Regions from separate parts of the Chitinophaga agri genome, predicted to be linked through region 2. Evidence: riboswitches for the same ligand, from Rfam matches in the RefSeq annotation. Region 2 holds a riboswitch; the other holds the start of a gene.

Region 1 (4,432 bases), 2.6 Mb from region 2:
TCCTTGGGGTTCTTCTTCTCACCAAACTCAAACTGGAAATAGGTCACCTGCTGCCTGCTCTTACGCCAGCCAAGTTCAAAGAAACCTCCCCAGCCATCCGTATTGATACGGCCACCCATTGAAAATTCCCTTTGATATAGATTCTCTCCTTCTTCCAGCTGTTTAAACAATGAAATACGCTTCAACTTGCGTTCTTCCCGCTGCTGCTTTTTTGAAGGAGCATCAGTATTGGAAGTCTGGGCATACAAACCACCCGCCATGGCCACTAAAAGCAAGGATAAGTATAGTCTTTTCACCTGTGTAGATTTGTTTAGTTAAGGGAGTATAGCCTCCGGGCTATGCTATATAAACGCAAGGGACATTATATTGGTATGCCTGCTGTTACAAACCTACACGTTTTTTCTTTCATGTGTAAATTTGTTTTTCTTTGTAAACCCACGTCCATGTATATATAACGCCTGGATGAGAAAATGGTTACAGAGATTTGCTCCTACGCAATTCCACTCCTTAACAGCTTTGCTCCTATTGCACATTGCAGACATCTTTTTTGCTCACAATATGCCTGTTTCAACTGCAATAACGCCTGCGTTTCGCCTGCCGATCCGGCATTGATATGCAAGGCCTTCCATGCCCGCATCACATGATTGTCCTCCGCCGGCAACTGTCCCATAAAAGAAATGATCTTCTCCTGAAAGACTGCATCTTTCTTTTCTTTCCCATACATGTATAATAACGGTAATACTGTATTGATCAACATATTATGTACTGCAGTCCTGCCTGGCATACTTGTTCGTCGTACTGGCTTTCCAAACCGGTAATGCGTCTTCCAGTAATCAGACGGAGATACAGATAACATACTTTCCAGATGTTTCACATCAGGCGCGTCCAGCATGGCAGAGAATAAGCGCCTTTGATGGTGCAATAACGCAGCCATAGCGGCTATTTTCATACTGGGAAAAGATGCAGGTCGCATCCGTAACCATTTCCAGCGTTGTTCATCAAGCGGGGCGAGTTTATATTTATGCCGGAGATAAGCATATTCCCGCTGCAGATACACCATATAGTCATCCGGGATGATCCTGCTTTTTTCACGGCTGGTGGTACCCGTATCTATATCAGTGATCCCCGGAAGCACCTGTTTCCCACACACTCCTTTATCGATTGATAAACAGCCATTTGACACCATCAGGTCCACCTCATCTTCACCTAAATTCCTGCGCTTATCCGGCGGCATACCTCCTATTACGTCCCCCTGACGTATATCGTCTCCTGCCCGCCTCCCCATGCCCAACATACCAGCCTGTCCGAACAGCAAAGCCTCCAGCTGCCCCTGGTCATGTTGATGCCGCAACAGTAGTTTATAGGGAAGCGAATGTGCCAGTGCCAGGAATACCTCTCCGTTCACAGGCGATCCTGCACCTCTGGCCAGCGCCCTGTAGCATACTTCTTCCCAGTTATATTGTGTTTGCACTAACCAGGATCGGAATAATACAGTCTTTTGCTCCAGCCGCTCAATCAGTAACCGGTCCTTCCAACCGGTCCACACCAGTGAGGACACCTCCTGTACTGACCCGGCACAGGGCACATAGGCAGCCGACTGCCACAGTCCTTTATAACGTTGGAGTAATAACCGGGGAATACAATGCTGTAGCTGCAGCACAGGAATACCATGTGTGCTGACGCCTTCCATATCATGCTCAAATACAACATGCAATACGACATTGCGATATTGCAGATTATACTGATGCCCGTGCCTGAACCAGTCAGATGTCTTCAGGTGCATTTCCACATTGCCCACCCATAATGTAGTGCCAATACGGATACGTGCACCGGTAAAATCAGGTCCCGCATGCCGGTTTAACTGCCCCGTGTGATCAATCTGTACAGGATCTCCTTCCAGCGTGGTCAGTCCTGACTGCGTAAATAAACGGAATTGCCAGATATGCTGAAACAGCTCTTCTGACATGAACGGATCAACATTCACAATGGTCATAATTGGTTGGTTAACAGAATAATTAAACTACTGACAATCTCTGTCAAATTAATAAAAAAACAGGTACATGAAAAAAAATTAAAATGGAGCCATTTGGAAATTTGATAAAAGTACCCTTAACTTTGCAACCAGTTCTTACACATGACTTATCCAGAAAGGCGGAGGGACTTGGCCCTGCGATGCCTTAGCAACCAACCTGCAGAAACGTAGGGAAAGGTGCTAATTCCGGCCCCGGTTACACAATAACCGAGGGAAGATAAGTTGGCAGAGATTGAAATTCACTGTAATAAAATACTTGAAGGCTCTTCCAACAACGGAAGGGCTTTTTTTATGCCCGTTCTGGTAGTTATCTGGCTGAATGAATGTCTGATTGTGCATATGCCAACCAGGGTTTACTAACCGTATAATTACTTTGAAGATTGAAAATAGCGACTCAATTATTGCACAGCATCCCTGTAGATGAGTTAACGGGCGCCATATCCGTTCCCATCTACCAAACCTCCACTTTTGTGCAGGAATCTCCGGGGATCAACAAAGGCTTCGAGTTCTCCCGTGCCAATAATCCTACCCGCAAAGTACTCGAAAACCTGATCTGCAATCTCGAAGAAGGGCACGCCGGCTTCGCTTTCGCAAGTGGTATGGCCGCTATTGACGCTGTAATGAAACTGCTGAAAAGCGGTGATGAAATTATGGCTGTGGAAGACACTTATGGCGGTATTTTTCAGATGTTCCAGCATATGTTTGAACGCTTCGGTATCAAAGCTAATTTCGTAGATACCAGCAACACTGATAAAGTACTGGCTGCGATCACGCCCAATACAAAAATGATCTGGCTGGAATCTCCAACCAACCCTACATTACGTATATCAGATATTAAATCTATCAGCAAAATAGCAAAGCAGCACAATATTCTGCTGGTAGTAGATAACACCCTCTGCACGCCGCTTCTCCAGCAGCCAATGCCACTGGGTGCTGATATTATTATACACAGTGCTACAAAGTATCTGGCAGGACATACAGATGTCATTGCCGGTCTCGTAGTCGTAAATTCGAAAGCGCTCGCCGACCAGCTGCGCTTTAACCAGAATATTTCCGGCAGTATACTCAGTCCGTTTGAAGCCTGGCTCACTATCAGAGGCATCGAAACACTCAGCCTTCGCCTGGATAAACAATGCAGCAATGCCATGGCTATCGCCACCTGGCTCACTGCCCATCCTGCAATAGATAAAGTGTTTTATCCGGGTCTCAGCACACACAAAAACCACCACATTGCACGTAAGCAACAAAAGCAATATGGCGCACTTGTCAGCTTCTCTCTGAAAAATGACAATATCAAAAACGCCATCCGTGTTGTAAATGCCACCAAACTGTTCAAACTCGCTGAAAGCTTCGGTGGTGTCAAAAGCATGCTGGACCATCCGGCTACCATGACTCATCGCAACATACCAGAAGATTTCCGCAGGAAAACCGGCTTACCTGACTCCTGTATCCGCCTCTCAGTAGGAATAGAAGACGCAGAAGATCTCATCAATGACCTTAAACAGGCACTTGACAAACTCAATCTGCCTGCAGGAAAACAGATGACCGTACTGCAATAACAACGGACCTGCCAGAGACAAACAATCAGTAACTATATTATTCATCATATCGCAGCAATGCTTTATCAACCAGCTGCACAAAAGGAAGTATAAGCACTAAGTATAGAACATGGAAAACAAAATCATCAATTTAGGCATTTTCGGATTTGGTGTCGTGGGACAAGGGTTATACGAGGTACTCAACAGAACAAAAGGTATCAATGCCCGTATCAAAAAGATATGTATTAAAGACCCCAACAAACCACGTCCTATTGACGCCAGTTATTTCACTACCGATAAGAACGAAATTCTCAACGATCCAACCATCGACGTTGTAGTAGAATTGATCAATGAAACAGAGGCAGCTTTCGAAATAGTAAGTACGGCACTGCGTAATGGCAAAGCTGTAGTAAGCGCCAGCAAACGTATGATCGCTGAAAACCTGCCTGCGCTATATCAACTGCAGGTAGAGAACAAAGTTCCTTTCCTCTATGAAGCTTCCAGCTGTGCAAGTATTCCTATTATCCGTAACCTGGAAGAATACTATGACAATGACCTGCTGAATGCTGTAGAAGGTATCTGTAACGGTTCCACCAACTACATCCTCACCAAAATATTTGAAGATAATCTGAGCTTTGAAACTGCGCTGCAACAAGCACAGGATAAGGGCTTCGCAGAAACAGATCCGACCCTCGATATCGAAGGATATGATCCTAAGTTCAAGATAGTTATTCTGCTACTGCATGCTTTTGGCACTTTTGTCAAACCTGAAGAAGTGTTCAACTTCGGTATCCATCACCTGAACGACTTTGATATCCAGTTTGCCAAACAGCGTAACTGCACCATCAAACTGATCGGTAAC
Region 2 (4,432 bases):
GCGCTGTCCATTTTATGCAGATTGGTTTTCGCGATCGCAAAGGCCCTGATCTTACGGTCCCTGTCCTTATCTTCCTGCTGTTGTTTGCGATAGGCGTCGCTGTTCAGCAGGTCCCATGCACCTGGTTCCAGGGAACGCACGAAAAAAGGGTCAGTGAACCATCCGGGGCTGGCGGCGCCATAGACCAGTCCGAATTCTTCTATACAGAGGGTGGGGATATAAAACACGTTCTTCAGCTTCATGGCCCTGATCAGTGCATCATCCACCTCCTGGTCACGGATGCTGTGGGCGAGTACGTCAATACCGGCATCTACCAGCTGACGTGCATCTTCCAGGTAGTAAACGTGGGCGGCTACTTTGATATTGTTGGCATGTGCTTCAGTGATGATCGCCCGATAGATCTCGGGGAGCATACGGGGGGCACCATCTACCCAGATCTTGATAAAATCAGGTTTCAGGGTAACGAGGTGCTGCATTTGCTGCAGGGCCTCATCTGCACTACCCGGACGGAGGATGCTCGGGCCAAAGGCCGCCGGTGGTGTACCACGGGGCACGCCGAAGCCAAAACCAGCAGTATAATAGGAAGCCCCTCCCAGCATGTCAGCACGGGAGGCATCACGGAGCATGAAACCCTGTGGCTGGTCCGTACCGAGACTTAACACGGTACCGATACCGTATTGGAGATATTTATTCAGCTGACGGGAAACATTGTCGGGAGTGAAGTGCTGGCTGGCGATCGTAGTGCCTTTGAGGATACCTACATGACAATGGGCATCAACCATCAATGGCATGATCGTTTTGCCTGCCCCGTTGATCTCTTCCGCAACTTTCACAGGATAGTTGATGCCAGCGGGTAATATGGCCGCGATCGTATCATCGCTGACCACAAGACTGACATTAGAACGGGCAGGCTGCCCGCTCCCGTCAATCAGCGTAACATCTTTAATTATAAATGATGTGTTGTCCTGCGCATTGGTATACAAACATATAGCGGAAAGACAAACACTGAATAACATCGGTTTTAACATAGTTAACAATTTGCAGTTTGGATCATCCGGAACTGCAAACTACGAAACTATAGACTTAAAACAGACCCGGTCGCCTGCTGAATTTTATGAAAGGCAAGATCAAGGTCTGAAAGGAGGTCGGCCGGTTCTTCCAGTCCGACGGACAAACGGATGAGACTATCCGCTACTCCGGCCGCTCTGCGGGTTTCGCCGGGGATGGATTTATGCGTCATTCCTGCCGGGTGACATAGCAGGCTTTTAATACCGCCCAGGCTTTCTGCCAGTTTAAACAACTGCGTGGACGTCACAAACGCCAGTGCAGCCGCCTCCGTGTCTTCTTTCAGGGTAAAGGAGACAATACCACCGAAACCTTTGGCCTGTTTCTTTGCAATTTCATGTCCGGGATGGGACGGTAGTCCAGGGTAGAAAACTTTGTCTACCAATGGATGTATCGCCAGGTATGCTGCTATCTGCTGAGCATTACTACAATGCTGCCTTACACGCAGATGCAGGGTCTCTATACCACGGATCAGCAGGAAGCTGTCGAATGGCGAGAGGATGGCGCCACAGGCGTTCTGATAGAATTTTATCTCGGCACCCAGTTCGGGCGTTTTGGTCACTACTACGCCGGCTATCAGGTCGCTATGTCCGCCGAGATATTTGGTAGCACTGTGAATAACGATATCGGCACCTAAATTTAACGGCTGTTGCAGCACGGGAGAGGCGAAGGTATTGTCTACACAGAAGAGGCATTTGCTGGCAGCGGCGATCTTTGCCAGTGCGGCAATGTCGGAGATCTTCAGGGTGGGATTGGTAGGCGTTTCCAGCCATATGAGCTTTGTCCTGGGAGTGATGGCATTGAATACCGCCTGCACATCCGAAGTATCAACATAGGTTACTTTGATGCCGAACTTCTGGTATACTTTATTGAATAACCGGAAGGCACCTCCGTAAATATCATCTACAGCGACGATCTCGTCTCCATACTGCAACAGTTTCAGGATAGCGTCAATGGCGGCAAGACCGCTGGAAAAAGCAATACCCGTGGCGCCGTCTTCCAGCTGGGCAACGATCTTCTCCAGTGTTTCGCGGGTCGGGTTATTGGTACGTGCATAGTCATAGCCCTTGTTAACGCCGGGCGCTTCCTGTACAAAGGTGGAAGTCTGGTAGATGGGCACTGCGATGGCGCCGGTCTGTGGGTCTACGGGAATAGAATGGATCAGTTGTGTGATTGTGCTCATCTCTTTGTGTTTTTAAGTTTGATGAAAATTGTTGAATAAACAGGTTCCTTAGGGGAACTTATCAGAGAAGAGCAGATAGCGACAGGGAGGTCTTAAAACAAAAAAACTCACCTGGTAGCCAGGTGAGTTGAATATATTTTGAGTAAATATCGATCAAACCTACTGACTTATCTTTCCCGCGATGCGGGGTGGATGTAGCACCTTTCCGGTTTGGTGGTTCCGGATGGTTGCTAAGGCTTCACAGGGCCATTTCCCTCTGCCTTTCTTGATAAGAAACTTAAAGAACTGGTGCAAAGATATAAACGGAAAACTTATATCACCAAATTTTTTTTCAGCTTTTATACGCTTTTATGATCTGTTCAATACCATCTTTGTAGGCAGTGGGAGTAAAATGAAAATGCTTCTCAAACTTCGTACTGTCGAACAGGTAAGGGTGTGTGGTCTGATACATCATCTCGTGGACTTCGGCGACAGTGGTGTTAAAGAACCCGGCCAGCCTGATCATGAAGCTGTTGAGCTTTGTGTATTTCGGCTTTGTGTGTAAAGCAGCTGCGATCATCTCCACATATTCCTTACCGTTAGGTGCAGGATTGGTGGTGGGCAGGTGCCATACCTGGTTATAGGTCGATGCATCTGTAGCCAGCATATACAATGCCCTGCCGGCATCGGGAGTGTAGGTATAGCTATGTGGCACGTGATCATTCCCGATCCAGTTGGCGGTTTGTCCTTTTGCCAGTTTATCTATCACCATCATGTTCAGCACGCCGGTGGCGCTCGCGCCGGGACCGTAGAAATCAGCCGCCCGGGCAATGGTGGCGGTCAGCCGGCCTTCACTCACCCTATCCATGATCTTACGGGCTACAAGGGCCCTGATCTCTCCTTTTTTACTCCGTGGGTTATAAGGCGTATCCTCGGTCATTTTACCATCTACAAGTCCATACATGTACACATTGTCAAAAAAGATGAGCGGAATACCTCCTTCGCTGCAGGCATGGATCACGTTCTGAATAATTTTAGGCCAGGCGTCCTGCCACACCTTGTGATCGTATTTCAGTCCGACACACAGAAAAACGACGGCTGAACCGCTGACGGCCCTCCTTGTTTGCAGCGGGTCGAGCATATCCGCCGCCATCACATTGGTCACCCCCTGCTCCGGCTGTCCCCGCCGGCTTACCAAACGCACCTGTTTACCGTGTTCCAGTAACACGGCCGTTAATTCCCTGGCGATCACCCCTCCTGCTCCTAAAATTGTGTAAACTGCTGATTCTGATAGATTTGATGTAGTGCTGACCATGTAAGGTGTCTTTTGTTATAAGATAGTGACGTAAAACTATTAATTTTATTTTATTTTATAAACACTGTTCATTAAATTTGCATTGTAAAGAAATTGTTATGGGAATTAGTGACCGGAAGGAAAGGGAAAAACAGGAAATGCGGAAACGCATTATCAGTACTGCTATGGAGATGTTCATTAACGATGGTTATGAGAAGACATCCATCAGGAACATCGCCGAGAAAATAGAGTACAGCCCTGCGACCATTTACCTTTACTATAAAGACAAGGACGAGTTGTTATATGAAGTGCAGGGGCAGGCATTTGCGCAGCTGTATGTTGCCTTTATGCATTATACAACAGCGACTGATCCCATGGAAAGACTGGAGCAATTACTGCATGCTTACGTCAACTTCGGTTTCGAGCACCCGGACCTGTATGACCTGATGTTCATTCTTCGTTCGCCTATGAACGCGGTAGACGAAAACGACTGGCCAAACTGTGATGAGTCATTTGCCTTCCTTGTTGAGGTGCTGACTCCTGTGATGGATCAGTTACGTTATCCGGATCTGCACACGGCAGCGCTATCGATCTGGGCTTTCGGACATGGACTGATCTCACTATACATCAGAGAACGGATCAAGGTGATGCATCTGCCTGATGATCAAAGCAAAACACTGATCAAGGCGACAATAGATGACTACCTGCGCCTGATCAAAAAATAACGGGCAGCACCGGCAGGCCTGCGCGCGCGCTTCACTAACGCTATCGCCGGGGTATCCGGTTATAGTCTGATCGTTTTAATTTTCAACAGACACGATAAGTGTCTTTTTTTATCCGCCATAACTAAACAGTGTTCATTATGTCAACTATAATCATGAAAAGAAAAACGTTCATAATAATAATGGCTA

What was found. Region 2 has a riboswitch for S-adenosylmethionine ahead of GWR21_RS03305 (trans-sulfuration enzyme family protein). Riboswitches for the same ligand answer to the same signal wherever they lie in the genome.
Region 1: linked by a shared signal. The riboswitch ahead of GWR21_RS25285 (trans-sulfuration enzyme family protein) and the one ahead of GWR21_RS03305 (trans-sulfuration enzyme family protein) in region 2 are both predicted to bind S-adenosylmethionine.

The regions. Positions count from the first base shown of each region.
Region 1 covers NZ_CP048113.1:6,297,863-6,302,294, reverse strand. Annotated here, with positions in the region: gene GWR21_RS25295 (hypothetical protein) at 1-296, opposite strand, end outside; gene GWR21_RS25290 (DUF2851 family protein) at 491-1,993, opposite strand; SAM riboswitch class I at 2,137-2,256, shown strand; gene GWR21_RS25285 (trans-sulfuration enzyme family protein) at 2,413-3,591, shown strand; gene GWR21_RS25280 (homoserine dehydrogenase) at 3,701-4,432, shown strand, end outside.
Region 2 covers NZ_CP048113.1:885,201-889,632, reverse strand. Annotated here, with positions in the region: gene GWR21_RS03310 (amidohydrolase family protein) at 1-1,028, opposite strand, end outside; gene GWR21_RS03305 (trans-sulfuration enzyme family protein) at 1,076-2,248, opposite strand; SAM riboswitch class I at 2,413-2,523, opposite strand; gene GWR21_RS03300 (NAD-dependent epimerase/dehydratase family protein) at 2,580-3,542, opposite strand; gene GWR21_RS03295 (TetR/AcrR family transcriptional regulator) at 3,641-4,246, shown strand; gene GWR21_RS03290 (TolC family protein) at 4,426-4,432, shown strand, end outside.